DNA from 4 places in the Streptococcus sp. SCPM-O-B-15294 (M123) genome. Region 4 is predicted to be linked to each of the others. Evidence: predicted binding sites of a transcription regulator. Region 4 holds the regulator's gene; each other region holds the start of a gene.
The links. The regulator Rex, encoded in region 4, represses fermentation and respiration genes when NADH is low (regulators of the CRP and FNR family bind a similar motif). The targets are predictions, from matches to a motif close to TTGTGAANTANTTCACAA.
Positions count from the first base shown of each region.

Region 1: a site for Rex is predicted at 4,042-4,059, ahead of AC3E8G_RS04030 (class II fructose-bisphosphate aldolase). Genes of this name have one in related genera too.
Region 2: a site for Rex is predicted at 5,870-5,887, ahead of AC3E8G_RS07755 (zinc-dependent alcohol dehydrogenase family protein). Genes of this name have one in related genera too.
Region 3: a site for Rex is predicted at 3,023-3,040, ahead of AC3E8G_RS05520 (formate/nitrite transporter family protein). Genes of this name have one in related genera too.

Region 1 is NZ_JBYQGU010000004.1:51,099-59,169, forward strand. It holds gene lacD (tagatose-bisphosphate aldolase) at 1-84, opposite strand, end outside; gene AC3E8G_RS04010 (tagatose-6-phosphate kinase) at 86-1,015, opposite strand; gene lacB (galactose-6-phosphate isomerase subunit LacB) at 1,027-1,542, opposite strand; gene lacA (galactose-6-phosphate isomerase subunit LacA) at 1,556-1,981, opposite strand; gene AC3E8G_RS04025 (DeoR/GlpR family DNA-binding transcription regulator) at 2,206-2,961, opposite strand; gene AC3E8G_RS04030 (class II fructose-bisphosphate aldolase) at 3,116-3,997, opposite strand; tRNA gene AC3E8G_RS04035 (tRNA-Leu) at 4,175-4,260, opposite strand; gene pyrG (CTP synthase) at 4,601-6,214, opposite strand; gene AC3E8G_RS04045 (B3/B4 domain-containing protein) at 6,388-7,083, opposite strand; gene rpoE (DNA-directed RNA polymerase subunit delta) at 7,194-7,772, opposite strand; gene tig (trigger factor) at 7,991-8,071, opposite strand, start outside.
Region 2 is NZ_JBYQGU010000011.1:36,283-44,353, forward strand. It holds gene AC3E8G_RS07735 (low molecular weight protein-tyrosine-phosphatase) at 10-432, shown strand; gene AC3E8G_RS07740 (MORN repeat-containing protein) at 490-903, shown strand; gene AC3E8G_RS07745 (acyltransferase family protein) at 893-2,710, shown strand; gene adhE (bifunctional acetaldehyde-CoA/alcohol dehydrogenase) at 3,069-5,720, shown strand; gene AC3E8G_RS07755 (zinc-dependent alcohol dehydrogenase family protein) at 5,941-6,990, shown strand; gene AC3E8G_RS07760 (hypothetical protein) at 7,307-7,468, opposite strand; gene AC3E8G_RS07765 (alcohol dehydrogenase) at 7,481-7,648, opposite strand; gene AC3E8G_RS07770 (hypothetical protein) at 7,660-7,827, opposite strand; gene AC3E8G_RS07775 (class IIb bacteriocin, lactobin A/cerein 7B family) at 7,840-8,007, opposite strand; gene AC3E8G_RS07780 (Blp family class II bacteriocin) at 8,029-8,071, opposite strand, start outside.
Region 3 is NZ_JBYQGU010000006.1:60,782-68,852, reverse strand. It holds gene AC3E8G_RS05540 (hypothetical protein) at 1-79, opposite strand, end outside; gene AC3E8G_RS05535 (hypothetical protein) at 315-770, opposite strand; gene rplL (50S ribosomal protein L7/L12) at 948-1,316, opposite strand; gene rplJ (50S ribosomal protein L10) at 1,394-1,894, opposite strand; ribosomal protein L10 leader region at 1,933-2,067, opposite strand; gene AC3E8G_RS05520 (formate/nitrite transporter family protein) at 2,131-2,928, opposite strand; gene AC3E8G_RS05515 (glucosaminidase domain-containing protein) at 3,109-3,807, opposite strand; gene yihA (ribosome biogenesis GTP-binding protein YihA/YsxC) at 3,954-4,550, opposite strand; gene clpX (ATP-dependent Clp protease ATP-binding subunit ClpX) at 4,562-5,794, opposite strand; gene AC3E8G_RS05500 (hypothetical protein) at 5,828-6,001, opposite strand; gene AC3E8G_RS05495 (dihydrofolate reductase) at 6,005-6,517, opposite strand; gene AC3E8G_RS05490 (CshA/CshB family fibrillar adhesin-related protein) at 6,667-8,071, opposite strand, start outside.
Region 4 is NZ_JBYQGU010000003.1:107,263-115,333, forward strand. It holds gene gyrA (DNA gyrase subunit A) at 1-533, shown strand, start outside; gene AC3E8G_RS03475 (class A sortase) at 542-1,288, shown strand; gene AC3E8G_RS03480 (porphobilinogen deaminase) at 1,443-1,721, shown strand; gene radC (RadC family protein) at 1,782-2,465, shown strand; gene AC3E8G_RS03490 (redox-sensing transcriptional repressor Rex) at 2,654-3,298, opposite strand; gene AC3E8G_RS03495 (DUF4649 family protein) at 3,392-3,628, opposite strand; gene AC3E8G_RS03500 (DUF1831 domain-containing protein) at 3,628-3,975, opposite strand; gene AC3E8G_RS03505 (cysteine desulfurase family protein) at 3,965-5,092, opposite strand; gene AC3E8G_RS03510 (ribose-phosphate diphosphokinase) at 5,102-6,058, opposite strand; gene AC3E8G_RS03515 (CYTH domain-containing protein) at 6,121-6,687, opposite strand; gene yjbM (GTP diphosphokinase) at 6,783-7,454, shown strand; gene AC3E8G_RS03525 (NAD kinase) at 7,438-8,071, shown strand, end outside.

The DNA.
Region 1 (8,071 bases), on a different contig from region 4:
TTGGTCAAAGGCCAAGGCTGAGATCACACCCTCTTTGGTGCTCAATTTTTCTAAATAGTTGCGTTTTTGTTCTGTTAATACCATCTTATACCTCTTTTACATTTATCTGTTGATACAAATCATCATAGCGATGAATATTGATATGGCCTGTCGTTGCTTCTTGAGCATTCAACATGCCAAGGACATTGGCTTTGGTTAAAAGTGCTTGGTCGTCTTCCTGATGATAGAGAGCTGAGGCAATCCCCGCAACTGTCGAATCACCAGATCCAACTGGATTGACCACTTCAATTTTTGGAATATCCACTTTATAGAAGACATCACCATGTTTGGCAAAGGCACCGTAAGCTCCTAGGGAGACGATGACCCATTCGATTCCTTTAAATAAGTCAGATTGAAGGACCTCTTTTAATTGATCTAAATCCGTAGTCACTTCGTAGCCTAAGAGTTGAGACAACTCTTCATTATTGGGTTTAATCACTGTTGGTTGAACGGGAGCTACTAGTGCTTTTTCTAGGGAAGCGCCTGAGCAGTCCAGAACGGCTGGTTTCCCTGCCTTCTTAGCGCGCTCGACCAATTGAGAATAATAATCAATTGGCAAGCCAGCTGGTAAACTACCTGAGATGGCAACGACTGCTACATCTGGAAGCAAGGCTTCATAGTGATCAAGAAAGGCTTGCCCTTCTTCTTCAGAAACAGACGGACCTTTTTCCAGGATTTCAGTTTGCTTCCCTTCGTGCAGGATCGCAATACAATTCCGGGTCTCCCCTTGAATTTCAAAGAATTCTTTGCCGATTTCCTGATCCAGATGGTCCAAGATAAATTGGCCTGTTGAACCACCAATCAGACCAGTTGCCGTGACAGGATCTCCAATCTCTGCAAGGACCCGTGTGACATTGAGACCCTTCCCTCCTGCGGTTTTGCTTACCTTGTCAACTCGATTGACCGTATCCAAGTGTAAGCTTTCTAATGGATAGGAAATGTCGATTGAAGGGTTCATGGTTACCGTTAAAATCATAGACTCACCTCTTAGTCGTGGTATTCCCCACGGTCCCATTTTTCAAGGAATTCTGTGAAGAAATCCTCATCCTCTTGACGGTCGTTGTGGGTTTCCAAATGTTGAATCTTGGCAATCAATTTCTTGTTTTCTTCACTTGGTTTGTATTCCGCATGGATGAAGGCTTCCAAAATGTCACACATCAGAAGTTCTCCTGTGACCTTCCCTCCAAAACCAATCACGTTGGCATTGAGTTCTTCTTTCGCATAAAGAGCAGAGGTCATATCGCGGACCAAGGATGAACGGATACCCGGAACCTTGTTAACCGCGTTGTTAATTCCAACGCCAGTTCCACAGATACATACACCAAGATCTGCTTGACCACTCACTACTGCTTCCCCAACCTTCTTCCCAAAAATTGGATAGTGGGTCCGAGCATGGTCATAGGTTCCGAAATCAAGGACCTCATGACCCAATGATTTCAAAAATTCAGAAACAGCCATTTTTTCAGTTGTAACAATATGATCACATCCAATTGCAATTTTCATTTTTCTCTCCTCCTTAGCACATCTTGTTGAGCATATCGACACGGATTTGGTGGCGACCACCATCGTACTTACCGTTTACAAATCCTTTGGCGATATTTTTGGCCAATTGGTCACCTACGATTTGAGCACCCATGGTGATCATACGAGAATTGTTGTGTCCACGGGTCATGTAGGCAGAACGCTCATCTGAAACTTCTGCAGCAACCATTCCTTTAATTTTAGTTGCGACCATAAATGGACCAGCTCCGTAAGCGTCAATAACAATACCCAGATTATCTTCTGCTTGTTTCACTTCTTTTGCAACAGCTAAAGTCACATCGACAAAGTCTTGCCCTTCTTCTGTCACGTCCACGACTTGGAAACCTTCTGCTTCCAAATATTCTTTGACTACTTCTTTTAAGCGAATACCTGCTGCATCCGCACCAACTACAATTGCCATCTGCTTCTCCTTTTTGCATTTCTGTCAACAAAGAAAGTTCTCCTCTTTCTTCATTCGACTTCGTTTTGTTATTCACAAACACAGTATAGCGCTAATTTTGTTTGTTGTCAACTATTTTTTGTTTATTTTTTTCATTTTTCTTTATTTTTTATTATTTTTTAGCCCTAAATTGTTTGTAATAAACAAAAAAAGAGAGAATCATTCTCTCTTTTTCAGTTTATTATTTATACAATCACACGTGTATATTCCTCTAATTCTTCATGTGCTTTCTCAGATGCATCGTCCGTTATCACCGCAGTTACTTTTTTCAAGGAACAGATAGAGGTAAAGTCTTCCTTACCAATCTTGGAGGAGTCAATCAGTAGGTAAGCTTCAGAAGAACGTTCTAAGGCTAACTTTTGCGTATAGGCTTCTTCAAAAGAAGAGGTCAGAACGCGTCCATCCACAATGCCATTCCCACTAAAAAACATCTTGTGGAAGTACATTCTTTCCATGAGAGTGTTCGTTATCTCGCCGACAAAAGCTTGACTGGTTTCTCGAAGCTCCCCTCCTAAGAGGATTACCTTAAAGGTATCACTTTTTTTCTTTAACAATTCTTGAAAAATCGGTAGACAATTTGTCACCACGCGCAGTTCCTTATTATTAATGGCTTCGGAAAGAACCTCAACAGAGGTCCCCGGCCCAAGGAAAATACTCTCGCCTTCTTTTATCAGCTCGCTAGCTTTCTTTGCTACTTCACGCTTAGCCAGAATATTCTTTAGCAACTTCTCTTCATGGGGCAGTTCCCGTGAAGGGAGGAATTGGTTACTTTTGGCTCCATTTCGAACCCGAATAAGGAGACCTTGCTTTTCCAATTCAATCAAATCCCGACGGACCGTCATATCCGACACCTGCATACTTTCCATGATGTCTTGAACATAAACGGTTCCAGCCTTATTGACCAGATTGATAATTTCATTCAGTCTTTCCTGTTTTTTCATTTCCTACCTACTTGCTTCGTTTTTGTTTATTATAACCTTAAACTGTCAGAATCGCAATCATTATTTGTTTGAAACAAACATTTTTCAGAAAAAGAGAAATTAAAAAGGCTTATCCTTGCGGATAAACCTCTGGTTAATAACGTTTCAAACAAGATTAAGCTTTGTTTTCGCTACCAAATACGTCGATACGTTCTTCAACTGAAGCTGTGATTGCTTCGAATCCTGGTTTCAAGAATTTACGTGGGTCGAAGAGTTTCTTCTTGTCGTATTCTGCTTCGTTTGCATCGTATTCACGTACGAATTGACGAGTTGCATTTGCGAATGCGATTTGGCACTCAGTGTTAACGTTAACTTTCGCAACACCAAGTTTGATAGCTTCTTGGATTTGCTCATCAGGGATACCTGAACCACCGTGCAATACGATTGGGAATCCTGGAAGAGCTTCTGTCAATTTCTTCAAGTGGTCAAGGTCAAGACCTTCCCAGTTTGCTGGGTATGGACCGTGGATGTTACCAATACCTGCTGCCAAGAAGTCGATTCCTGTAGCAACCATTGCTTTAGCATCTTCGATTGGTGCCAATTCACCTTTACCAACGATACCGTCTTCTTCACCACCGATTGTACCAACTTCAGCCTCAACTGAGATACCTTTAGCGTGAGCTTTTTCTACAACTTCTTTCGCCAATTTAAGGTTTTCTTCAACTGGAAGGTGTGATCCGTCGAACATGATTGAAGTGTAACCAACTTCGATACACTCAAGAGCATCTTCGTAGTGACCATGGTCAAGGTGGATTGCAACTGGTACAGTGATACCCATTGCTTCAACAAGGTTAGCGATCATGTTGCGAGCTACTTTGTAACCACCCATGTATTTAGCAGCACCCATAGAAGTTTGGATCAAAACTGGAGCTTTTTTAGCTTCTGCTGCACGCAAGATAGCTTGAGTCCACTCAAGGTTGTTTGTGTTAAATCCACCAACTGCGTAACCATTGTCACGAGCTGCTTGGACAAATTTTTCTGCTGAAACGATTGCCATTAGTAGTAGGCCTCCTCTAATTTTTTGTGGTTAAACCACTTACATTGTTTATTTTATCACTTTTTCATTGAAAATGCTAGCTTTTCCTGAGTCTTTAAAGCGTTTTCTTCTCTTTCAAGCGATCTTTCTCCTAAATGAACAAGAAAAAAGACAGCCGAAGCTGTCTTGATCATCCGATGCGGAGAGAGGGACTTGAACCCTCACGACCTAAAGCGGTCACAGGATCCTTAGTCCTGCGCGTCTGCCAATTCCGCCATCCCCGCGATTGAGTACCCTACTAGTATATCAATCTTCTACTTTCTTGTCAAGATTTTTTTCAAACTTTTTTCAAAGCTTGTCATTTCTTCACAAAAGGGAGTGGGAAAGAACTCCGACTAATTAAAAAGTTGAAAAGGTTCCCCAAACCTTTTCAATCTTCCTACCCCCGCATAGCTTCAACAGTCTGGGAGACTGTTGAAGGTTGCGGATAAAGGAAACTTTGTTTCCCTCATTAGGTCATCTTTGGAGCTTGAATAGCGAACAAAGATGCCAATCAACCACTGCGTCATGTAGTTATTACTATTATAGTCCAAAGGCTGGACACTTATTGCACACCCTTGATTTTTATTTGCTATCGTGATTCTCAACGGCCGCTGTGATAAAGGCTGTGTAAAGTCCTTCTGGGCGGTTTGGACGGCTTGACAATTCTGGGTGGTATTGGCAAGCGACAAAGAATTTGTTCTCTGGGATTTCAACGATTTCGACCAAACGGTTGTCTGGTGAAACGCCTGAGAAGACAAATCCTGCTTCTTCGAACTGTTCACGGAAAGCATTGTTAAACTCATAACGGTGACGGTGGCGACGTTGTACCACTTCTTGATGGTCATAGGCAGCTGCTGCTTTTGATCCTCGTTTGAGTTTAGATGGGTAAAGACCGAGACGGAGCGTTCCTCCCATGTCTTCCACATTGATTTGGTCCCGCATGATATCGATAATTGGATACTTGGTTTCTGGATCCAATTCGGATGAATTAGCTCCTTCAAGTCCTAAGACATTACGGGCAAACTCGATACAGGTTAACTGCATCCCCAGACAGACACCCAACATTGGGATGTCCTGTTCACGCGCATACTTGATGGCTTGAATTTTTCCTTCTGTTCCCCGTTGACCAAAACCACCTGGGACGATAATCCCATCAGCATCAGCTAGGAGTTCCGCTACATTCTCAGCTGTCACGTCATTAGCATTGACCCAATTAATCTTCACTTCGGCATCATTGGCATATCCTGAGTGCTTCAAGGCCTCAACAACAGAAATGTAGGCATCTTGCAATTCTACGTATTTTCCAACCAAGGAAATCTTGACCTGTTTCTTGAGGTTCATGACCTTGTCGACCATCGCAGACCATTCGGTCATATCTGCTGCAGGAACATCCAATTTCAAATGGTCACAAACAATTTGGTCCATGTTTTGTGCTTGCAAGTTCAATGGAATTTGGTACAAGTGTTCTACATCAAGCGACTCAATAACAGCTTCTGGGGCTACATCACAGAATTGGGCTAGTTTATTTTTAATTCCTTGTCCAGCTGGCTTTTCTGTACGAATGACCAACATATTTGGTTGGATTCCCAAACCACGCAATTCTTTGACAGAGTGTTGCGTTGGCTTGGTTTTCATTTCACCAGCTGCCTTAAGATAAGGAAGCAAGGTTGTGTGGATGTACATGACATTTTCAGCCCCAACATCAGACTTCATTTGGCGAAGAGCTTCAAGGAAGGGAAGGGACTCAATGTCTCCAACGGTTCCACCAACCTCTGTGATGATGACATCTGAATCCGTCGTAGTTGCTGCACGTTTGATCTTTTCTTTCAAGGCATCCGTGATATGGGGAATGACCTGGACAGTTGCTCCAAGGTATTCTCCACGACGTTCCTTGCGAAGGACCTCACTATAAATTTTTCCTGTTGTCACATTTGAGTACTTATTCAGGTTGATATCGATGAAGCGTTCATAGTGACCCAAGTCCAAGTCTGTCTCTGCCCCATCATCTGTTACAAAGACTTCCCCGTGCTGGTAAGGACTCATCGTCCCTGGGTCAATATTGATATAAGGGTCAAATTTTTGAATGGTCACTTTCAATCCACGATTTTTGAGCAGGCGACCGAGACTCGCTGCGACAATCCCTTTCCCAATGGATGATACGACACCACCAGTGACAAAAATATATTTTGTTGACATATGCTTTCCTCTTCTTCTAATATGGTGGAGGCCATTCCCCTTTTCGGAAAAACAAAAATAGCCCCCTAATGATTAGGGAGCTCCGACCTCAAAATGAGGTGCCCGAACAATATCTTACCGCAAATGGTCTACTTTGTCAAATTGAAACTTTCATGAAAATGATTTTTATACACTTAAGTAGCTGGCTCCACGCCATTTCTTGTGACGATAAACTTCTCAAATTGAAGATCAGGCATGCAGGAAGCAAGATCCTTGTGGATCCGTTCCAGTGCTTCCAAGCGCATGTCTACAGAGGTCGCTCTGTTTCCCTGGATGATAAAGAGGGCATTGCGGGTAGTCTCCTCCATCTTATAGCGTTCACCATCTCTCACATCTAGCCAGGCCATAATACCCTCTTGATCTCGGTAGACCGGATCTGTTTCACTAACATGCTTTTCTGTTGATAAGATGGGCAAAAAGGTCTCCTCTCTTTGACTAATCGTAAACTCGATTGGCCCCTGGATTTTATCCAGATCATGCCCTCCAATGGCTAGAAAGGAACGGAGACATTCGACATTATAGATATCAATCACACTATTGATCGTCGGAAGGAAGCCTCGACTTTGGATATTCTTAATCAGAGCAAGAATTGTCGGCGGGTTCTTTTTGACACTACGCCCCACTTCCTTCAACAAGCCCATATAGCCTTGTACAACTGCCTCCTCTTTCACCGAGCTGAAATCACAATTTAAGGCCCAAGCTTCCATCTCCTTCTTTTTAGCTAGAAAAGTTGCAGACAAGGGAGCTTGTGGATCCACCTGTTTGGCCACTCCGATTACAACTGTCTCAATCCCTAAGTCCACCAAACTTTGATTCAGTATCCAGTCCATATGCTCTTCCTCCTTCTGCACTACTTCAGGCTTACACCCTTATTATACTCCTCCTTGAAGCGTCCTTCAAGCAAAGAAAAAACAAGGAACGAATTCCTTGTTTTTTTGAATTATTCTTCTTCTTCGTAAGACTCTTCTTCGTCTTCTTCGTCACTTAACTCAACTTCTTCATCCAACTCATCTGGTGAGATTTCATTGATTTCAGCGTCATAGGCTTCTACTTCATCCTTCTCATCTTCTGGGTTTTCATCATCGTAAGTAAGCGCTGGATCTGCTTCATAGACATCTTCGTCTTCTGGATCATCCGCATTGTAATCGATCGCGTCTTCGTCTCCATCCATAAAGGCATTGACACGTTTTTTCTTACGTTTTTTAGGCTCTTCGTCTTCATCTGTTTCTTCAAGAGCGATGATTTCTTCATCTACCTCATCAATCGCATACCATGAGCGAAGTCCCCATTTGTTGTCTCCTAGTGGGATAAAGCTTCCATCCACATTTAATTCTGTATAGAACAATGGAAGAGCTTCACGAATTTCACTGTTTGATTTTTCGAGGTAGTTTTGAATTTCATTGACCAGGTCATTGAAATACATTTCATGATCACGGCCACGTGACTCTAAGATCGCACGGGCTACTTCAATCATTGAAAGTTCACTTTTTTCTTGTCCAGCAAATACTTCTAATTCCAAGGTAGATCTCCTTCATTTTTATCTCAAGGCAACACTCTTTTTCATTAAAAAAGAGGATACCCCTAGAATACATCATTTATCGTTACACTCTATTGTACGATAATTTTCCCCTTTCGTCAAAGGAAAATTCCGCGCCAATAAGAAGAGAAAAGCCGGGACACATGGCCTCAGCTTTTCTTCTTATGACTTGTTTCCATCAAGATGGAAGATCGTCTTTTTTATTTTACTTTTGCAGTACTTGTGATCACTTCAACAGCTTTCTTCACAGCAATATCATGTTTCAACATTTCTGGTGAAAG
Region 2 (8,071 bases), on a different contig from region 4:
GGTGCTGTCATGAAAAAAATCGTATTTGTGTGTTTAGGAAATATTTGTCGGAGCCCCATGGCGGAGTTTGTCATGAAGGATTTGACCAACCAGTATGAGATTGAAAGTCGTGCTACCTCCAACTGGGAGCACGGGAACCCTATTCACCAAGGGACTCAAAAGATTTTTCGCAGTCATGGTGTGCCCTATGATACGTCTAAAACATCCCTTCAAATCAGTGACCAAGATTTTCATACCTTTGATCTGATCTTAGGGATGGATGAAAACAATGTGGCTGACCTCAAACGAATGGCACCGCCTGGAACAGAGCACAAGATTCATCTCTTTGCAGGAGAAAGTGTCCCAGATCCATGGTACACAGGAGATTTCGAAGAGACCTATCGCCGTGTCCTAGCTGGTTGTCAAGAGTGGTTGGACCGATTAGAAGATTAGTTTCGGACTGGCTCCTTAAAGGACTAACCGGCTGAAGATAAAAAGAATGAACAGAGTATGGAAAAAATAAAAGAATTATATGAGACCTATAAGGTCTATGTTACGAGAGAGAATATTGAACGCTTGTCCTTGGGGATTATTGTTCTGTCTGCTTTGTGGGTTTTTCTTTCCTCCATTCCTTTCGGAGGTGTGTTGACCCTCGATAAGGGAGCTATTCGCTACGACGGAAGTGTCGTCCGAGGCAAGATGAATGGCCAAGGGACGGTGACCTTTGAGAACGGGGACACCTACAAGGGCAATTTTGTCAATGGGACCTTTAGCGGTTATGGAACCTTTACAGCCAAGGCTGGCTGGAAATATGAAGGTGAATTTGTCAATGGCCAACCAGAAGGCCAGGGAACCTTGACGACAGAACAAAATGTCGTTTATAAGGGAACGTTTAAACAAGGAATTTATCAAAATGCGAATTAAATGGTTTTCATTGGTACGGATAACGGGACTTCTTCTCGTTCTTCTCTACCATTTCTTTCAAAAAGTTTTTCCTGGTGGATTTATTGGAGTCGATATCTTCTTTACTTTCTCAGGATTTTTGATCACGGCTCTTCTGATCGATGAGTTTGCCCGTCATCAAAAAATTGATCTCAAGGGCTTCCTTCGCCGACGCTTCTACCGGATTGTCCCTCCTTTAGTCTTTATGGTCTTGCTGGTCATGCCTTTTACCTTCTTGGTCAGACGAGACTTTATTGCTGGGATTGGGACACAGATTGCAGCCGTCTTTGGCTTTGTGACCAACTTCTATGAGATGTTAAGTGGCGGAAGTTACGAAAGTCAGTTCATCCCCCATCTGTTCATTCATACTTGGAGTTTGGCTCTTGAAGTTCATTACTATGTCCTCTGGGCGCTCTTGGCTTGGTTTTTGGGTAAAAAAGCTAAATCAGTTGGCCAATATAGAGGCTATATCTTCCTATCTTCGACAGGTCTCTTTTTGGTGACTTTCCTGACCTTCTTTGTCGGAGCGCTGGTCACCAAGAATTTGTCCAATGTCTACTTTTCTAGTATCGCTCACGTCTTTCCTTTCTTTGTGGGGAGTGCTTTAGCGACAGTGACAGGGATTACAACGACCAGCCCAAATCTTACTCAATTAGTGAAGAAGCTATCTCTACAGAAGACGTTAGCGATTTTAGCGGGTGCTTTTCTAGTTTTGTTGGTCTTGACCTTTATCCTTCCCTTTGATAGTGTTTGGACCTATTTATTTGGCTTTTTAGTAGCAACTTTTGCTGCATCTGTGATGATTGTGATGACGCGTGTCCTTCATGAAAAGACACCGAATCAGAAAGAACCAGCAGTAATTACCTTTATAGCAGATACCAGTTATGGGGTTTATCTCTTCCACTGGCCATTTTACATCATCTTTTCTCCATTAATGACCAATGGCTGGGCTTCTCTATTAACAGCGCTTGTATCCTTTAGTCTTGCTGCCTTGAGTTTCTATATTATTGAACCAACCTTGGCTGGGCGTGAACCGAAGATTTTCGGGATCTCGATGGATCTCAGAAGTTTCACGAAACCACTTTTTTACAGCGCGATTCCCTTGACCTTGCTCATGTTTGGAATTGCACTCTTTGCGCCACGCGTCGGAGCCTTTGATGAAAACTTGATTACCGAAGGGCTTCGTCAATCCGACAGCAAGATGCAGATCACGCGTGCCCAAGTTGACAATGCTTCAGCGACTTCCTACAATGTGTCAGATGGCGTGACCATGATCGGAGATTCTGTAAACCTCCGGGCATCAGATTATCTGAAACAAGTTCTGCCAGATATCCAATTAGATGCTTTGGTGAGCCGCAATCTGGACTCGGGCTTAAAAGTATATGAAACGGATATTGCCAATAGAGTCTTGCTCAAGAACGTGGTAATCGCTCTTGGAACCAACTCTTCTAATAATTATCAAGAATTGTTGGATAAGTTTGTTCAAGAACTACCAAAAGGACATCGCTTAATCTTTGTGACCCCATATGATGGGCGTGAAGCCAATGATAGCAATAGCGTTACCGTTCAGACTCGACAGTATCAGCTGGAGTTGGCTAAAAAATATGACTATGTCTATGTAGCAGACTGGTACCAAGTTGCTATCGATAATCCAGAGATTTGGGCTGGAACGGATAGTGTCCACTTTGGTTTAGAATCAGATGGTTCCATCGATGTCGGAGGAAACTTGTATGCCAACGTCGTGAAAGAAGCAGTTGATCAAGCTAATCAGGGACCGGTTAAACCCTAAAATTTACTATATAATTTAAGCAATTTTCGCTTGAAGAAAATTGCTTTTTTTAGTAAAATTAAGAAAACGCTTACAAAAATTGCGTGAAAATATTTGTTTGTGAAATTGAAGTGCGTTCTCAAAAAAATCCTTCAATTTTTTCTTGAAAATACTCCTGTATAGAAGGAGAAGGAGGGTTCATGGAAAAAAGTTAAAAAAATCTTTGTGAAACTATTTACAAATTTTCTAAAATAGAGTACAATAATATTGTGAAAAAATTAACAAATCGAAATTTCTTACACTATTCTTGAAAGTTTCTGAAAACAGGAAAAAGTTCCGGAAAAGGATAAGGGTTTCAAACATTGGAGGAAAGCATCAAATGGCTGATAAAAAAACTCTCTCACCTGAAGAAAAGAAACTCGCTGCTGAAAAACACGTAGACGAGTTGGTGCAAAAAGCGCTCGTAGCGCTTGAAGAAATGCGCAAATTGGATCAGGAGCAAGTCGACTACATTGTGGCGAAAGCATCTGTAGCAGCTCTTGACGCACACGGTGAGCTCGCTCTTCATGCCTATGAAGAAACTGGTCGTGGAGTCTTTGAAGACAAGGCGACTAAGAACTTGTTCGCTTGTGAACACGTAGTAAATAACATGCGTCATACGAAAACAGTTGGTGTCATTTCAGAAGATGACGTCACTGGTTTGACCCTTATTGCTGAGCCAGTCGGAGTTGTCTGCGGGATCACTCCTACAACCAACCCTACTTCAACAGCAATCTTTAAAGCTTTGATTTCCTTGAAGACACGGAACCCTATCGTCTTTGCCTTCCACCCATCAGCTCAAGAATCATCAGCTCATGCGGCACAAATCGTCCGCGATGCAGCGATTAAAGCAGGAGCTCCTGAAAACTGTGTGCAATGGATTACGCAACCATCTATGGAAGCAACCAGTGCCCTGATGAACCACGAAGGAGTTGCGACTATCCTTGCGACCGGTGGTAACGCCATGGTTAAAGCAGCATACTCATGTGGGAAGCCAGCTCTTGGGGTTGGTGCCGGAAACGTACCTGCTTATGTTGAAAAATCAGCCAATATCCGCCAAGCAGCACACGATATCGTTATGTCTAAATCATTTGACAATGGTATGGTCTGTGCGTCTGAACAAGCGGTCATCATCGATAAAGAAATCTACGATGAGTTTGTTGAAGAATTCAAATCTTACCACACTTACTTTGTTAACAAAAAAGAAAAAGCCCTTCTTGAAGAGTTCTGCTTCGGTGTGAAAGCCAACAGCAAGAACTGTGCGGGTGCGAAATTGAATGCGGACATCGTTGGGAAACCAGCAGCATGGATCGCTGAACAAGCTGGCTTCTCAGTTCCAGAAGGAACCAATATCCTTGCGGCAGAATGTAAAGAAGTTGGTGAAAAAGAGCCTTTGACTCGTGAAAAATTGTCACCAGTCATCGCTGTCTTGAAATCTGAAAGCCGTGAAGACGGAATTAACAAAGCTCGCCAAATGGTTGAATTCAACGGTCTTGGTCACTCAGCTGCCATCCATACAGCTGACGAAGAATTGACCAAAGAATTTGGTAAAGCAGTTAAAGCCATTCGTGTGATCTGCAACTCTCCTTCGACTTTCGGTGGTATCGGGGATGTTTACAATGCCTTCTTGCCATCATTGACACTTGGATGTGGTTCTTACGGACGCAACTCTGTTGGGGACAACGTTAGTGCCATCAACCTCTTGAATATCAAAAAAGTCGGACGCCGGAGAAATAACATGCAATGGATGAAACTTCCTTCAAAAACATACTTTGAACGTGATTCAATTGAATACTTACAAAAATGTCGTGACGTTGAACGTGTCATGATCGTTACAGACCACGCTATGGTAGAGCTTGGTTTCCTTGATCGTATCATCGAACAGCTTGACCTTCGTCGCAATAAGGTAGTTTACCAAATCTTTGCTGATGTAGAACCAGATCCAGATATCACTACAGTTGAACGTGGTACTGAGATTATGCGTTCCTTCAAACCAGATACAATCATCGCTCTTGGTGGTGGATCACCAATGGATGCTGCCAAAGTTATGTGGCTCTTCTACGAGCAACCAGAAGTGGATTTCCGTGACCTTGTACAAAAATTCATGGATATCCGTAAACGTGCCTTCAAATTCCCATTGCTTGGTAAGAAGACTAAATTCATTGCGATCCCAACTACATCTGGTACAGGATCTGAAGTAACGCCATTTGCCGTTATCTCTGATAAAGCAAACAACCGTAAATACCCAATCGCTGACTACTCATTGACACCAACTGTGGCAATCGTAGACCCTGCTTTGGTATTGACAATTCCAGGATCTGTTGCAGCGGACACTGGTATGGACGTCTTGACTCATGCGACTGAAGCTTACGTATCTCAAATGGCCAGTGACTACACAGATGGTCTTGCGCTTCAAGCCATCAAACTTGTCTTCGAAAACTTGGAAAGCTCAGTGAAGAACGCGGACTTCCACTCACGCGAAAAGATGCACAATGCGTCAACCATCGCAGGTATGGCCTTTGCGAATGCCTTCTTAGGTATTTCTCACTCAATGGCCCACAAGATTGGTGCGCAATTCCACACCATTCACGGACGGACCAATGCGATCTTGCTTCCATACGTTATCCGCTACAACGGTACACGCCCAGCTAAGACAGCAACATGGCCTAAGTACAACTACTACCGTGCAGATGAGAAGTATCAAGACATCGCTCGTATGCTAGGACTTCCATGCTCTACACCAGAAGAAGCAGTTGAAGCTTATGCAAAAGCTGTATACGAACTTGGTGAGCGCGTAGGTATCGAAATGAACTTCAAAGCACAAGGAATCGACGAAAAAGAATGGAAGAAACATTCTCGTGAATTGGCCTTCCTTGCTTACGAAGATCAATGTTCACCAGCTAACCCACGTCTTCCAATGGTAGACCACATGCAAGAAATCATCGAAGATGCATACTATGGTTACAAAGAACGTCCAGGACGTCGTAAATAAGACACTAGAGAACAACTGATGTTTATCAGCTATCCCTCGCTCAAAAGAGCGGGGGATTTTTCTTTGTTTTAATGCTAAAATTGGTTTTTGTGATCTGAAAATGATCTTTTAAAGAAATCTAATAAATATGTTGCAAGCGCTTACTTTATATGTTATAATATTCACAAAGTAAAAACTGTAATAAAATGGTTTGATGAAACCAACAAAAAAGGAGTCGCTTATGAAAGCAGCAACATATGTATCCGCAGGAAATCTTCAGTTGATTGATCAACCAAAACCAGTGATCAAGAAACCAACTGATGCGATTGTTCGTTTAGTGAAAACGACTATTTGTGGAACAGACCTCCATATTTTGGGTGGTGATGTTCCAGCTTGTAAAGAAGGGACCATTCTGGGTCACGAAGGAATTGGGATTGTCGAAGAAGTCGGCGAAGCGGTTACGAACTTTAAGGTAGGAGACAAGGTTATCATCTCTTGCGTAACAGCTTGTAACACTTGCTACTACTGTAAACGTGGCTTGCCTTCCCACTGTGAAGATGGGGGCTGGATCCTTGGCCACTTGATCAACGGTACCCAAGCAGAGTATGTCCATATCCCTCACGCAGACGGCAGTCTCTATCATGCACCAGCTTCTGTAGATGACGAAGCCTTGGTTATGCTCTCAGACATTCTTCCGACTTCCTATGAAATTGGTGTTCTTCCTTCTCACGTGAAACCTGGAGACAACGTTTGTATCGTTGGTGCAGGGCCGATCGGTTTGGCAGCTCTCTTAACTGTACAATTCTTCTCACCAGCTACCATTATCATGGTAGACTTGTCAGGGTCACGTCTCGAAGCCTCTAAGAAGTTTGGAGCTACTCATACCATCTGTTCAAGTGATATTGATGAAATCAAGGCCTTTATCAATGAAGTGACTGATGGTCGTGGTGTTGATATCTCCATGGAATGTGTGGGATATCCAGCTACCTTTGATGTCTGTCAAAATATTATCTCTGTCGGCGGTCATATTGCCAACGTCGGAGTGCATGGTAAACCAGTTAGCTTCAATCTTGATGACCTTTGGATCAAGAACATTACGCTCAATACCGGTTTGGTTAATGCCAATACAACTGAAATGCTTCTTAACGTCTTGAAATCTGGTAAGATTGATGCAACGAAGTTGGTGACCCATCATTTCAAACTGTCAGAAGCAGAAAAGGCATACGAAATTTTCAAACATGCTGGCGAAAACAATGCCTTGAAAGTCATTATTGATAACGACCTCAGCTAAGAAGTTGGATAGATCCATCACCTAAATAAGATAGAAAAATGAGAGTGGGACAGAAATCGGTAATTCGTTAGAATTCGATTTCGTCGTCCCACCTCCGCACAGTTGAGTAGGGCTGTAAAAGCTGATGAAATCAGCGTAGTAGAGCCCACTCAACCACTGCGTCTTGCTCGACAATCAAAAAATAATTGAGAGGCTAGGACTTTTGTCCCAGCCTCATTTTTTTGCTTAAAAAGATCGTTTAAACAATAGAACATCCCAGCTATAGAATGATAGCTGGGATGTTTGTACTGTTAAGTGAGATGATAAAGAAGTGTTACTATTTGCCTCGTTTGCGAGCGTATTCGTCAAAGGCGCCAGCGAAGGTTCCCATGAGAAGGGGAGTAGCGATTAGTCCAACAGTGATCCAGACGGATCCACCATCTACATGGCTGAGTTCCTGCTCGGACAAGCTTCTAAAACGTGTTTCTTCGAGTTTCATGCTTGCTCCTTTCTAGTGCACGATGCCATTGATGATACTACGGCCAAAATCACGTCCAGAATTGTATAGAATATTCCATGTTTGAACGATGAATTTTGCCGAGTCAAAGACGGAGGCTCCTCCATCAATGGTCGCCAGTTCAGCTTCTGTTAGGCAAGTATAATGGATGCTTGTATCCATAGATGTCCTCCTTAATGTAAGATCGTGTAGAGTAAATCAATTGCCTCGTTCAGAATGGTGAAAGTGACCATGAAGGCAATAGCAAATTTAGGAAAGTACCCTTCTACTTGTTTGGGTGCTTTTTTATCAAGAATGCAGTATCCTGTCAAAAGGATGAGGGTGATAAATACCAGACTCATAGGTCTCCTCCTTTACCATTTTCGTGTCATATTACTATGAAATGCATCGATCAGTTTTGTTGTCCCGATATAAGCAGAAGAAAAACCGTAAGCGAAAACTAACAGAAAAGGGAGTCCTCCACCATTAACATCACTTAATTCTTCATGCGTGAGATCTTTAAATTGTACTTGGTCTATCATTGCTTTTCTCCTTCAAATTAATTATTTAAATGCTCCCCAAATGGCAGTTCCGACAGCTGTTACA
Region 3 (8,071 bases), on a different contig from region 4:
TTGTAGAACCACAAGCTACAAGGAAAACCGCACCAACTGCCAACAAAGCAGCAAAGACAAGACGTTTAAAGTATTTCATCAGAAATCTCCTTTTTTGTTGATAAATACTATTTTATCAAAAAAATAGAAGTCTAACAACATAATAAATGAGTAAGAACTTAAGAAGTATAAGAATATACGGTGGAGCTAACACTCACCAAAAGAATTTGGTTTCGATTTGATAAATCCAACAGAAATCAGGCTTTTTATCGGTTCAATACCTATTTTCTAGAGACAAAAAAGTAGATAGCCCTATACTATCTACTTTCTATATTTTATTTTTGACGTTTGAATTTTACGTATTTTAAGAATGCTGACGTATTTTCATCTCCAATGTCTAGGTCAGAATTTTCGACTGTTAAAACATCTCCTTCGATCTTATATGTCACCTTTTTCTCAGGATCCTCTTCTGACCAAAAAGTTTTGTTCTTTTGATCTACTTTTATATCTACAGATTTCTCTTGCTTGTTACCAAACATACTAACTGAAGCAGATATTTTTCCTGAATTATCCTTAATTTCAAGTTCCACTTTAATTTTTAGTTGATCAACGAAAAGGTTAGCAGCACTATTTGTCCCAGTTTCTTTTTCCACCATTTCTAGGATTTCTTCTGACGTAGGTTCAAATACATAGACACCATTATCGCTAGAGCCAGCCCCAGCGCAGGAAACAAGAAACAAAGCGCTAAAAGCAAACAAAGCAATAAAGACCAGACGTTTAAAATATTTCATAAGTAATCTCCTTTTAACTTATTAAAACTATTTTAACAAATAAATAAAACGTTTTCAATATATTGATTATTGGAGAATTTAAATAAAGAATTCTTGAACTTGATAATTATTTACAATTCCTAAAGAATAAAAAAACCGAGGCCTAAACCTCGGTTTTCGTTTTGATTGGAAACTCGATTATTTAAGAGTAACTGAAGCTCCAGCTTCTTCCAATTTAGCTTTGATTTCTTCAGCTTCAGCTGTAGCAACACCTTCTTTGATAACGCCAGGTGCACCATCAACAAGTTCTTTAGCTTCTTTAAGACCAAGACCAGTGATTTCACGTACAACTTTGATAACGCCGACTTTCTTGTCGCCTGCAGATGTCAATTCAACGTCGAATGAATCTTTAGCAGCACCAGCGTCAGCAGCACCAGCTGCAGCAACAGCTACAGGAGCAGCTGCAGTTACACCAAATTCTTCTTCGATAGCTTTTACAAGGTCGTTCAATTCAAGGATTGAAGCTTCTTTAATTTCAGCAATAATGTTTTCAATGTTCAATGCCATTGTTATTTCCTCCAAATAAGTTTATATATTTTATGTTTTTATTTTATTGTAGCTAGGCTACGCTGCGTAGCTTAAGATTAAGCTGCGTCTTCTTTGTTGTCTGCAACCGCTTTGACTGCAAGAGCAACGTTGCGCACTGGCGCTTGAAGTACAGAAAGGAGCATAGAAAGAAGTCCTTCGCGGTTTGGAAGAGTTGCAAGAGCAAGAATCTCTTCTTTAGATGCGACAGCGCCTTCGATTGCACCACCTTTGATTTCAAGTGCTTCAGCGTTTTTAGCAAAGTCGTTCAAGATTTTCGCTGGTGCGATAACATCTTCGTTAGAAAATGCTACTGCAGATGGTCCAACAAAAACAGATGCAAGATCTTCAAGACCAGCTTTTTCAGCTGCACGACGTAAGATTGAGTTTTTGATCACTTTGTACTCAACTTCGCTTCCACGAAGCTCACGACGAAGAACTGTATCTTGTTCTACTGTCAAACCACGAGCGTCTACAACGACGATTGATGCAGCAGCTTTCATTTTCTCAGCTACTACGTCAACTAGTTCCGCTTTCTTAGCAATAATTGCTTCACTCATTAGTGTGTTCACCTCCGTAATTATTTTGCTTGGGGAATTTTTCCAAAAGAAAAACGCGCCCAAACCTAGACACGAAAGTACAATACGCTTCTTTTACATGATACGTTTTGTCCTCGGTAGGATCTTTATGAGTCGAGCTCCCCTACTGTCTTAGGCAGTTTTTTCAAACCGTTATTTAGTGTATCACATAAAAAAAAAGAATGCAAGTATTTTTGCAAACTTTTTTTAAAAAATAATTAATCTTTATAGATCGTCTTAGTACGATTGAGCCATGCATAGGCTAAGCCCATGATCACTCCTCCACCTACCCAGTTACCTACAAAAGTGACTGCATAATGACGAAGTACATTGAAGAACTCTAAATGAGGCAAATCTTTAGAAATAGAATTAAATGTAGCTAATGAGAAAGAAGCAAAGTTCGCTGCGATGTGTTCATTGGTAAGGAAAACAAACATATAAATAGCTGACAAAGCCATCAGAACTTTCGCTGTTTCATCTTTAAAGAAAAGGTAGGACAAGATTGCTATGTTAACAAAGATGTTAGCAATCACTCCTTCAAAGAAAATCAATTGATTGGAACGTTGGAGCTTCATCTCTACAACCGAGCCAAGGAATCCTTTTGGATTCAAATGAGAAAAAGCACTTGTCTGATTGAAAAGAAATGCGAGGAACAAGGCGCCAACTAGATTAAAGAATGTACAATAAAGTAGAATCTCTAAAGCTTTCTTCCAATTTATCTTCTTTAGATAAACACCAGCTGTCAGATACATCATATTTGAAGTCGTTAGCTCACTATTTAAAAATAGTAAATAAACCAATCCCCAGGCAAAAATAAATGGGAACAAGAAACGACCAGAACCTGGCAAGAAGGTATTGAGCAAATCTGCACCCACAATCCCAACTGCTGTACTCATTGTTAGAAATGCACCCGCAAACATAGAGCGGACAGCATACCGAGCTTTAGAAGCTGTATATAGTTCTTCCTTCTTCTGACATGCTGCTTCTACTTTAAGAACAAAATTTGATTCTCCCATCTGAATCTCCTTATATATTGAATTTGTGAACTTCTTCATTATATCATAGTTCCAACTCCCTGAAAAGGTTTTCAAAAAAATATTAGCAAAAATTTTGTGTTCTATAAAACAACGATTTAACCCGAAGAGAAGAAAAAACAGACCTTAATGGCCTGTTTATCATTCAATTTAATTCATATCTTACAAGAAACGATTTGCCCAAGCGATATCCAAGTTCAAGATCTCTTGAGTTGTGTATTGTTGGCGATATGGGTTGTAGACTGTGCCTTCATAGCCACCATAGACACTAGGTGAATCATACTGAGTAAGGTTGTAAGTTTCGATGATGTGGTTCAATTTAGCATAGTAACTTGTATCAGTAGCATAGACACCCGTTAAGGCTGCAGTTGCATCCTGATAGCTAGTTGTATTGCTTTTCCAAGCGCCAGCAAAGTGACCTTGTTTCAAAACAGCAACATAGTCTTGCAATGATTCATAGTAGCTAGGGTATGAACGGAAAGCATCGTTGATAGTATAAGCATTTCCATTACCGTCATCTTCCCATGTTTGCATCACTGCTGATTGACCAGCATAGCTACCTTTAATACCAAAAAGGTTGTAGTGTGGATAAGATGACAAACCAGATTGACCAGCTCCACTCTCTAGGATGGCTTGAGCAATCATAACTGATGCATACAGGTCATTTTCTTGACCAAGTTGGCGAGCAGATTCACCGATTTGTGAGATGAAGGCTTCTGTTGGATCTGCATATTGAGAATATGCTTCATCATTAGCTCCAACGTTTCCTACGTGCTCACTCATGGCTGCCGCAACTGTTCCTGCAGCTACCAGAGCTACTAAGGATCCAATCAATTTCGATTTATTTAGTAATTTTTTCAATGTGATAATCTCCTAATGTTTTAATGAAAACTCTTTAAGATGATTATAGCACAGAAAAGCATTAAATTGTTGAGCTCAATATTACATTTTAATTACAATATCGAGATAAATCAAACAAATAAATAACAGGTTAGTAATAATACGATTTATTCCGAAAAACTATAGTCAAAAATTGCATCCCAAGCTTCTTCTACTCCAGTTTTATTGACCGATGAGAAGATTATAAAGGTATCTGTTTTATCAAAATCTAACTTCTTCTTGATCATGGATTCATGCTTGTTCCATTTTCCTCTTGGAATTTTGTCGGCTTTGGTCGCAACCAAGATAACAGGGATTTCGTAATATTTCAAAAACTCGTACATCTGGACATCATCTGCCGAGGGTTCATGACGAAGATCAACCAAGCTGACAACAGCTCTTAAATTCTCTCTTGATGTCAGATATTCTTCAATCATTTTGCCCCATTTCTCGCGTTCTTTTTTGGAAACACGAGCATATCCATAGCCAGGTACATCGACAAAACGAAGTTTGTCATCGATATTGAAAAAGTTCAATAATTGTGTTTTTCCTGGTTTTCCTGATGTACGGGCCAAGTTCTTACGATTCAGCATGGTATTAATAAAAGAAGACTTGCCGACATTTGATCGACCGGCAAGTGCAACTTCTGGGATATCATCTTGAGGATAATGGCTTTTATTGGTAGCGCTCAAGAGAATATCCGCATTATGAGTATTTACTTTCATAGAATTTCTTTCTAGGCAGTTTCTAAAATTGGTTTTTCAGTTCCGTTAACTGCTTCTTTGGTGATTCGAACCAGTTTGACATCTTCTTGACTCGGAACTTCAAACATCACATCCAACATCGTTTCTTCGATGATGGAGCGTAGTCCGCGAGCACCAGTCTTACGTTCGATGGCCTTGCTTGCAATTTCTTCAAGCGCTTCGTCATCAAATTCCAATTCAACGTCGTCAAAGGATAAGAGAGCTTGGTATTGTTTCACCAATGCATTTCTTGGTTCTTTCAAAATACGAACCAGGTCATCCACTGTCAATTGCTCTAATGCAGCAAGAACTGGAAGACGACCGATTAACTCAGGAATAATGCCGAATTTTTGGATATCTTCTGCAATGATTTCTTGCATATAAGAGCTTGATTCATCGATGGCTTTGTTATTTTGACCAAATCCGATGATCTTCTCACCTAGACGTTGCTTCACGATTTCTTCAATCCCATCAAAGGCTCCACCAACGATGAAGAGGATATTCTTGGTATCAACTTGGATCATTTCTTGTTGTGGGTGCTTGCGTCCGCCTTGAGGTGGCACGCTCGCTACAGTTCCTTCGATGATCTTCAAGAGAGCTTGTTGTACCCCTTCACCAGACACATCACGGGTGATAGAGACGTTCTCACTCTTCTTAGCAATCTTATCGATTTCATCAACGTAGATGATGCCACGCTCTGCACGTTCAATATTGAAGTCAGCTGCTTGCAAGAGCTTCAGAAGGATGTTTTCAACGTCTTCTCCGACATAACCTGCTTCTGTCAAGGCTGTCGCATCCGCAATGGCAAATGGCACGTTCAAGCTCTTAGCAAGTGTTTGAGCCAAGAAAGTTTTTCCTGAACCTGTAGGTCCCACCATCAAAATGTTTGATTTTTGGAGATCCACATCATTGTCTTCTTCACGATTTTCGTGGAAGTTAATCCGTTTGTAGTGATTATATACCGCTACTGCGAGGGCTCGTTTAGCACGATCCTGACCGATAACATAGTGGTTAAGGATATTGAGGAGTTCGATTGGTTTTGGAACCTCTGAGAGGTCTACCAAGACTTCCTCAGCTAGTTCTTCGCGAATGATTTCTTGAGCTAACTCAACACATTCATTACAGATAAAGGCGTTGTTCCCTGCGATAATCTTCTGTACTTCGTCTTGGTTCTTACCACAAAACGAACAATAAACCATCATATCATTTGATTGATTTGTAGGCATTTTCTTCTCCCGATTCTAAAGTCTGTTTGTAATTTATTTAAATAAAGTCATATAAAAGGCGTGAATCGAATTCACAAGATTGGTAAAGGCATTTAATAAGAAGAGGGTGGCTAAGCCATAGCGCTTCTTCCGAAGAGTCTGGGAAGCACATACTAAGCAAATCACACATAGAACGGCTGTAAAAAAGCCAAAGATACTACGTTCCATGAACTAGTCTTCCTTTCTTTCAAAATGTCTAATGGTAAAGTCATAAGGGTTTTTTTCGTCTTTTTCGATCGTCCGCTCGTCTAATAACTGGAACTGATCCCAATGGAAGTCTTCTGGGAAATAGGTATCTCCATCCAATTCAGCATCAATCACAGTCTGATAGAGCTCCTCTAGATAAGACTCGAACAGGCGAATCACCTTCTCCCCACCGATAATAAAGAGCGACTGATCCTGATCCTTATACCAGTCTAAAACGTCCTCTACGGAAGTTTTTAACAAGACCCTTTCATTCTCTACATCATACTTGTCATCTCTAGAGAGAATGATATTGGTCCGATTTGGAAGGACGCGTTTGTTTAATCCTTCGTAGGTAACTCTCCCCATAAGGATCGCATGGCCCGTTGTCGTTTGTTTAAAGTGCTGCAATTCAGCTGGTAAATGCCAAGGCATGACCTGATCCTTGCCGATAACTCCATTCTTTGTCTGAGCCCAAATGCCAATTACTTTCTTACTCATTCTTACATCCTTTACACTGATACTCCTATTTTATCAAATTTTTCTTGAAAAGACAGTTTCCAACTATTGGTTCCACGATCAAAACTTTCTATTTTTTTCGTCAAAAAAACCGCGATTTCTCGCGGTTTTGATGAGACAAATCCTAGAACTTAGTCTTCTTTTTTGCGTTTAGCAAGTCCGAATAATGAGAGACCTGTCAAAGCGCTAAGAATTGCAAGACCAGTTTTTGAACTTTCCTCTGTACCAGTCTTAGGAAGAACTGCTTTTTCATCAGTTGGATTGATGAATGCAACTTCCTTAGTTTCTGGAGTTGAAGGAGTTTCTGGAGCAGGTGTTACAACTTGTTTGTAGATGTGTTGTGTATTACCATTTGCATCTACCACAGTCTTCACGAACTCATAACCAGGAATGTCTTTCTTAGGTTGTTCACCATCTTCAGTTGGGAAGCCTGGAATTTCTTTGCCATTTTCGTCAACGAATGTTGTTACTGGCAAGACAGTTGGTGTGTAAGTTGCAGAAGCTTTTGTTCCGTTCACATCTTCACGAACTACTGTCACTGCTGGTGCAGTTCCTGTAAATTCAGGTTCTGGAGTGAAGGTTACTGTTCCGTCTGCTGCTACTGTGTAAGTACCAACACCAGGAATTGTCTTCGTAGTTGAACCATCTTCAAAGGTTGCTGGAACTTCGTCATTCATTGGTACACGGCTATCACCTTCTGTGAAGCTTGGTTTACCTGTTTGAGTAGCACCCTTCTTACCAATTGATGTAACTGGTTCACCTGTTGGAGCAACTGGTGTTACTGTTGGTGTGTAAGTAGCGGTAATTGGAGTACCGTTCTTATCAACACGTTTCACTGTTACGCCTGTACCTGTTCCTGTGAATGATTTTTCTGGTACGAAGGTTACTGTTCCGTCTGGAGAAACGGTGTAAGTTCCTTCACCTGGAATAACTTTAGTAGTTGATCCATCTTCGAAGGTTGCTGGAACCTCATCATCCATTGGTACACTTGGGTTACCAGGTGTGAAGGTTGGTTTACCAGATTGTGTTTGACCTTGGATGTCTGTAGAAGTTGCTGGCTCAGCTGTTGGAGTCACAGGAGTTACAGTTGGTGTGTAGGTCGCAGAAGCTTTTGTTCCGTTCACATCTTCACGAACCACTGTCACTGCTGGTGCAGTTCCGACAAATGATTTCTCTGGTACAAATGTCACTGTTCCGTCTGGGGCTACAGTATAAGTACCAACACCTTCAACTGTCTTCGTAGTTGATCCATCGTCAAATGTTGCTGGAACTTCATCGTTCAATGGCACACGGCTGTCACCTTCTGTGAAGCTTGGTTTACCAGTTTGAGTCGCACCTTGTACATCAGTAGATACTGCTGGAGTACCAGTTGGTGTCACAGGAGTTACAGTTGGTGTGTACATTGCTTTCACAACTGTACCATTCTTATCTTGGCGTTGAACCACGATACCTGTGGCAGTTCCGACAAATGATTTCTCTGGTACGAAGGTTACTGTTCCGTCTGGAGCAACTGTGTAAGTTCCTTCACCTGGAACC
Region 4 (8,071 bases):
AGGATGAGCTGATCAACGTCTTCCTCACTGACGGAAATACGGACGTGATCATCGGGACTAAATTTGGTTATTCTGTCCGCTTCAAAGAGTCTGTCGTACGGAATATGGGGCGCTCGGCAACTGGGGTTCGAGGTGTCAACCTTCGCCCAGGCGACCAAGTGGTCGGTGCAAGCGTGATTACAGATCAAGATGAAGTATTGATCATCACTGAAAAGGGATACGGTAAACGCACGCGTGCTGATGAGTATCCAACAAAAGGACGTGGTGGTAAAGGGATTAAAACTGCTAATGTGGCTGATAAGAATGGTCCTCTGGCCGGTCTCATGACTGTCAAAGGAGATGAGGATTTGATGATTATCACCAATACAGGTGTCATGATTCGTACTAGCGTCGCTAATATTTCTCAAACTGGACGTTCGACCATGGGTGTGAAAGTGATGCGTCTGGATCAAGATGCCCAAATCGTAACCTTTACAACGGTTCAAGCTGACGAAAAAGATGAGTCAGAGACTGAGACTGAAAGTGAAGGGTAGGATAAATAATGGCTTCAAGAAGAAAAAAGAAGAAAACAAGCTTACGCAATCGCTTGATTAATATCTTTGCTACCTTACTGATCCTTTTGTCTATTGCCTTGATCTTTAATGCTCCGATTCGGAACATGATCATGGTGTGGCATACCAATCAGTACCAGGTCAGCAAGGTATCGAAAAAGACCATCGATAAGAATAAAGATGCCAAGACTAGCTTTGATTTTAAAGAAGTCAAATCGCTTTCTACAGAATCTGTTATCAATGCCCAGTGGCAGGCGCAGAAGTTGCCTGTTATTGGGGGGATAGCAATCCCTGAGTTGAAGATGAACCTTCCGATTTTTAAAGGCTTAGATAATGTGGGACTCTATTATGGGGCTGGTACCATGAAAGAGGACCAGGTTATGGGGGAAAGGAATTACTCCTTGGCTAGTCACCATGTCTTTGGTTTGACAGGGGCAAATGAAATGCTCTTTTCTCCATTAGAACATGCCAAAGCTGGAATGAAAATCTATATCACTGATAAGGAAAAGGTGTATACTTATGTCATCAATTCTGTTGAGACAGTTACACCAGATCGGGTCGATGTCATTGCAGATCGTGAAGGGGTTAATGAAATCACCTTGGTGACCTGTGAGGATGCTGCAGCAACTTATCGTACGATTGTAAAAGGGACTTTGGAAACTTCAGTAGATTACTCAAAAGCACCAAAAGATATACTGGAAGCTTTCACAAAATCTTATAATCAAATGCAATTATAATCAACTTAAAAAGAGGTCCTTGACCTCTTTTTTTTCTGTTAATTTTCTGCCAACTTGTAAGAGGATAGTCATAAAATGTTACCTGACTGACATATTTTTGCATGCTTTCTATTTTATAATAGAAGAGTGATAGAAAGAAGCTTGGAGGAACTGAATGCGCACAGAAGATATCTATACTTTGTTAAGAAACTTCTATGGCTTACTGGTCAATGATTTCCCTAAAACAGCGCTCATTACCAAGGGGATCTACGAAGTTGAACAGGTCTTCGAAACCATTGAAAACATTCCTGATGATCAAGAACACTTAGTTCGATACGAAATTCGTCAATTTCTTGCTTCTTTGGAACAAGTGCAAGAATGCTATAGAATTAACTTCTCAAATGAAGAAACTCGAATTCTTGAAAACTTAAGAGAAGTAGTTTGTCCAATTTAATTTATACAGAATCGTCCTTTTTCCTCCTCAATTGCGAATTATTAATTGAGGAGGTTTTTTATGTATCATATTGTATTTCAAGAAACTGGTCTCTTACCTAGAGAACGTTTGCTAACAGAAGGACCTGATAAGCTCAGTCATCAAGAATTGCTGTCCATCTTATTACGGACGGGGAACAAAAATAAACCAGTCTACGAGATCGCTCAAGACCTGTTGGGATCACTAAAGAGTTTAAAAGAACTAGCTAGTATGAGTTTTCAGGAGTTACAGGAAATTCCAGGAATTGGGAAAGTAAAGGCCATAGAGCTGATAGCTGCTATTGAACTAGGGAAACGAATACAGACTTCTGAAGTGATTGAAACAGAACAAATCATGAGTAGTCAAAAGTTGGCAAAAATGATGCAGCAAAAAATAGGCCATGAGAAACAGGAACATTTACTGGCCTTATATCTGAATACTCAAAATCAAATTATCCATCAGCAAGTGATTTTTATTGGAACAGTCAATCGTAGCATTGCAGAACCAAGAGAAATCTTGCACTATGCCATCAAGCATATGGCGACATCCTTAATCTTGGTTCACAACCACCCGTCCGGGATCATTCATCCTAGCAAGAATGATGATGGTGTCACCCAACAAATGATTGAAGCCTGCAATTGTCTAGGAATTGTTTTCCTGGACCATCTGATTGTCTCAACTGATGATTATTATAGCTACCGGGAAGAAACAGATTTATTGGTATAGAAAAAGAGAGTGGGACAGAAATCGGTAATTCGTTAGAATTCGATTTTGTCGTCCCACCTCCGCACAGTTGAGTAGGGCTGTAAAAGCTGATAAAATCAGCGTGGTAGAGCCCACTCAACCACTGCGTCTTGCTCAACAATCCAAAGACAATTGAGAGGCTAGGACTTTTGTCCCAGCCTCTTTGCTTATCATGTATTCTTACGCATAAAGTAGAGAAGGGTTTGTAGTTCACTGGTTAGGTCGACATATTGGACTACCACATCTTTTGGAACTGTTAAGTGTACGGGAGAAAAGCTAAGGATTCCCTTGATACCAGCTTCAACCAGTAAATCTGCAACTTCTTGAGATTTTACACTTGGAACGGTTAAAATGGCTGTTTGAATCTCTTGTCCCTCAAGTTTTTCTTTTAGTGTGGAGATGCCGTAAATCGGAATACCATCTTTACTTTTAGTGCCGACTAACTTATGATCATCCGTATCGAATGCCATGACAATTTTCATTTTGTTTCGCTCATGGAAGCGATAGTGAAGAAGGGCACTCCCCATATTTCCAATCCCGACAATAGCAACATTGGTGATGGAGTTATCATTCAAGAGATCAGCAAAGAAGTTCATTAACTTTTTGACATCATAACCAAAACCACGTCGTCCAAGCTCTCCAAAGTAGGAGAAGTCTCGACGAACAGTTGCGGAATCAATCCCGATGGCTTCAGCGATCTGTTTTGAATTTGCTCGCTCAATTTTCTCTGCATTAAAGCGTTTAAAAATGCGGTAATACAAGGAGAGTCGTTTAGCAGTAGCACGAGGAATTGGATTAGTCTTATCTTGTTTCACAATATCACAACCTTTCAAATCTATTTTATAAAAAGTTTGTGAATAAAGCAACTATCTTCTACTAAAAAAACACCAAAACGGTGTTTTTCTTTCTTAATTGGAATTTCTTAAACTCTGATCAAACTGAATCAGATAGCGATAGAAGTCACCGATTTTTCCAGTGAAAGGTAAGGTTTGCCCCTTGTAGGTCACAGAAACAACCTGATAGGAATCTGGAATGGTCACACAACCTGAGAAGGCTAATAGACAGTGATCGATGTTGTCGTAGCTAACCTGACGTTCCTTCTGATATGCATCCAAATAGGTGAGGACTACAGGACTATTGGTCATTACTTTTCAATCCTTTCAAAGATTTCACGTTCAACTAAACTGTCCATGAGGAAGTAGAATTTTTGTTGGATAATCTTGTTTTCTGGGTTTTTAAAAATATTTACCAAACGAAGGCCTGACTTGTCAGTAATGTTAATTTTAAATCCTGTTAAATCCTTATTGATGATAATTTTTAACTTAAAGCCATCTCCACTATTTGGAATAGCTTCTAACAAACGATTTAATTCGTAGTTTCCAACCTTTGTTTGTGCAAAGGTATTGTCGCGTAGGGTATATTTTTTAATATTTGGATGGATTGCGTATGTGTAATCGCAGTTTGGTAATGAGACAGATGTTTCAAATGCCATGTAATTCTCCTAAAATTTTGTGAATAGTTGTTATAAAAGTATCGACTTCAGCAGTCGTATTGAATTCGGATAAACTAATGCGAATAGATTCCTTCAAGCGAGGTGAATCTTCGCCATAATAAGCTGCAAGGACATGACTTGGCTGAACAGTCCCCGCAGTACAAGCCGAGCCAGTTGATACTGAAATTCCCGCCATATCTAAACGAAGCAGTAAGATATCATTGATGATACCTGGGAAGCCGATGTTTAAGACATGAGGAAGTTTGGAGTCTGTGCTATTCAGATAGAAATCTAAATCTTCTAGGCCTGTTAGGATACGTTCAGATAAGCTCTGAATGTACTGATAATTTGCGTCTAACTGCTCAGTTGCTTCTTTGAGGGCTTGAGCCATTCCAGCAATTGAAATCAAGTTCTCTGTACTAGCTCGACGTTTGTCTTCTTGGTCACCACCGTGTAAGAGATTGAAGAAGTCAGGCTTTTTAGCATAGAGAAGACCAACTCCCTTAGGCCCGTGAAATTTATGGGCCGATGCGGTTAGAAAATCAACTCCTAGCTCTTCAGGGGCTACAGCAAGTTTACCAACGGCTTGAACAGCATCGACATGAAAAGCAGCAGGATGGTCTTTTAAAAGGTCTGAAATGTCCTTGATAGGCAAGAGATCACCCGTTTCGTTGTTGGCATACATGGTGGATACTAAAACTGTATCGGGACGAAGTGCAGCTCGAATATCTTCAGGTCGAATCTTTTGATCGACCGGTTGAATGATGGTTACTTCAAATCCATATTCTTGGACCAAGTACTCAATCGGTTCCAGGACGGCATGGTGCTCAATAGCCGTGGTAATAATATGCTTCCCTTGCTGTCTATGTTTGAGACAGTAGCCCTTTATAACAGTGTTATTGCTTTCGGTCCCGCCAGAAGTGAAGATAATCTGTTGACTAGAGGTCTTTAAACAAGTTGCAACGCATTCCCTAGCGTCTCTAAGAATCTTTTTCGCTTGGCGACCGTGGGAGTGGAGACTAGAGGGATTTCCGAAACTGGTTTCCATCGTTTCTGTCATCACCTTGATTACTCCTGGGCTTAGGGGAGTGGTTGCCGCATTGTCAAAATAAATCACGCCATCACCTTATTTCTTGTGGTATGCAAATAGTGGACTAACTGGTTTACGCTCTTGGATACGTACAAGGGCATCTCCAATCAATTCACTTGCAGTAATGTATTTTACATTTTTTGGTTTTTGCTCTTTGGTTGCTACAGAGTCTGTAACCAAAATCTCTTTAATCGGTGCTTGATTCAGTAGGTCTGCGGCTCCCTTAACGAAAAGTCCGTGACTAGAAACGGCATAAATCTCAGTGGCGCCGTCGCGTTGAACAATTTTTGCAGCCTCAGAGAAGGTTTTTCCTGTATTTAGAATATCATCGATCAGGATTGCTTTTTTACCTTTAACATCCCCTATGATGTAGCCCTCGTCACGGCTGGAATCGTCTTGGGCGTAGTCGATGATAGCAATTGGGGCATCTAGATATTCAGCAAGATTGCGTGCGCGTTTCACTCCAGAATTTTTAGGGCTGACAACCACTACATCTGAACCGGTTAAACCTTGTTTGATATAGTGATCCGCAAATAGAGGAATCGTGAACAAGTTGTCTACTGGGATATCGAAGAAGCCTTGTACTTGAACCGCATGAAGATCGAGGGTTACAACACGGTCTACCCCTGCCTTGACAAGCATGTTGGCAACTAATTTTGCTGTAATTGGTTCGCGAGGAGCAGCAGTGCGGTCTTGACGAGCATACCCAAAGTATGGAAGGACCACGTTTACGGTATGGGCACTTGCTCGTTGGCAAGCATCTACCATGATTAACAATTCCATTAAGTGATTGTTCACTGGGAAGCTAGTAGATTGGATGATGTAAATATCATATCCACGCACACTTTCTTCGATATTAATTTGGATTTCACCATCTGAGAATTGACGTGAAGAAAGCTTTCCGAGTGGGATGCCAGCAACTTCCGAAATTTTTTGTGCAATTTCTTGGTTGGAGTTGAGTGCGAAGAGCTTCATATTGTTTTTTTCTGACATGTGTTTGATCCTCATTTAGATATTTTTGTCTAGTCTTATTTTAGCAAAAAAATTCAGTAATTTCAGCTATTTAGCAAACTTTGAGCCAATCTTGCTACTTTACTTTTGGCTGGCTTGTATTCAATTTGTTTTTCCTTGAGAAATTCGTGAAAATAAGTTTCATCTGAAGCGGCATCCACCTCCATTTCTAACTCATAGTCCTCGATAGAGTTATAGCGACTACGGTCAAAAGCTAATAATCCTTTAGGGATTCTTTTCTCCCGTCTCTCTGTTTCTAGACTTCCCCAGACATCTAAGGAAGTTAGAGGAATGTCTAAATCAGTGAGAAAGCTGGCAATCTCACCTTTAGGGAATTTCTTCTTGGAGAGAAAGGTTTCTACTTGTTCAAAAGTAAGGGCTTGATTGTATTCAAAATGTCCCTCATCTTGCGGTACTTTAAGGGTTAGCTCAGCCCGATCAGCTAAGGTACGAATTCGCAAGGCCATCCGATGATTCCGGATAGCATGGTCGGGCGTATCAATATAGTGATTGGTTTGTCGGATAGGTGGTTGGTCTTTGAAAAAGTCTTCTAGAGAATGGTACTCTTCCTTGGTTAGTAAGGTTTTAAATTCAATTTCTAAATGATTCATAGCTACGTCCTTTTCTTTCGTTTGCAAGCTCTTTATGATATAATAATAGATGTGTTTATTTTATACAAAAAACTTTGAGATGACAAGGTGATTCAATGGCGATTGATTGGGAAAATTTTTTAGATCCCTATATCCAAGCAGTTGGGGAGTTGAAGATTAAACTTCGTGGGATAAGAAAGCAGTATCGCAAACAACAAAAGCATTCCCCAATCGAGTTTGTGACCGGTCGTGTGAAGCCGATTGAGAGTATTCTCGAAAAGATGGAACGCAGAAGTATATCTGAAGAGAACCTGGCTAAAGATATGCAAGATATTGCTGGTCTGAGGATCATGGTTCAATTTGTAGATGACGTAGACGAAGTCCTAGAAGTCTTGCGGAAGCGTCAGGATATGCGCGTGGTTCAAGAACGAGACTATATTCGTCACAAGAAATCAAGTGGGTATCGAAGCTATCATGTAGTGGTAGAGTATCCAGTAGATACCATTAATGGCTATGAAACGATTTTGGCAGAGATTCAGATTCGTACTTTGTCTATGAATTTCTGGGCCACCATTGAACACTCATTAAATTACAAATATAAAGGAGATTTTCCAGACGAGATTAAGAAGCGTCTTGAAGTCACCGCGAATTTGGCTTATCAACTCGATGAGGAAATGGGTGCCATTCGTGATGCCATTCAGGAGGCGCAAGCTCTTTTTGATCCAATGCATCGTAAATTAAACGATGGCGTCGGAAATAGTGATGATACAGATGAGGACTACAGGTAAAAAGGTTTCGATTATTCGGAATCGAAAACGCCAGAGCGAAGAGGTTTTTCAACAACTTCGTTATAAATTAAAAAAGAATAATTTTATCTTAACTGAGAAGCATCCGGATATCGTGATCTCTATCGGTGGGGATGGTATGTTGCTCTCGGCTTTTCATAAGTACGAGAGTCAATTGGATCGGGTTCGTTTTGTTGGAGTGCATACGGGGCATCTTGGATTTTATACGGACTATTTAGATGATGAGATTGACAAGTTGGTAGAAAATCTCAAGTTCGATACAGGTGCCAAGGTATCTTACCCAATCCTTAATGTCAAAGTGACTTTTGATAATGGGGATACGAAGATTATGCGAGCCCTTAACGAAGCGACAATCAAACGTAGCGATCGAACTATGGTGGCTGATTTAACCATCAATGGCGTTCATTTTGAGCGATTCAGAGGGGATGGTATTACGGTTTCGACCCCTACAGGTAGCACAGCTTATAATAAATCTTTAGGAGGAGCTGTGCTTCACCCGACGATCGAAGCGCTTCAGATTGCTGAAATCGCTAGTCTGAATAATCGTGTCTATCGAACTTTGGGGTCATCGATTATTGTTCCCAAAAAAGATAAGATTG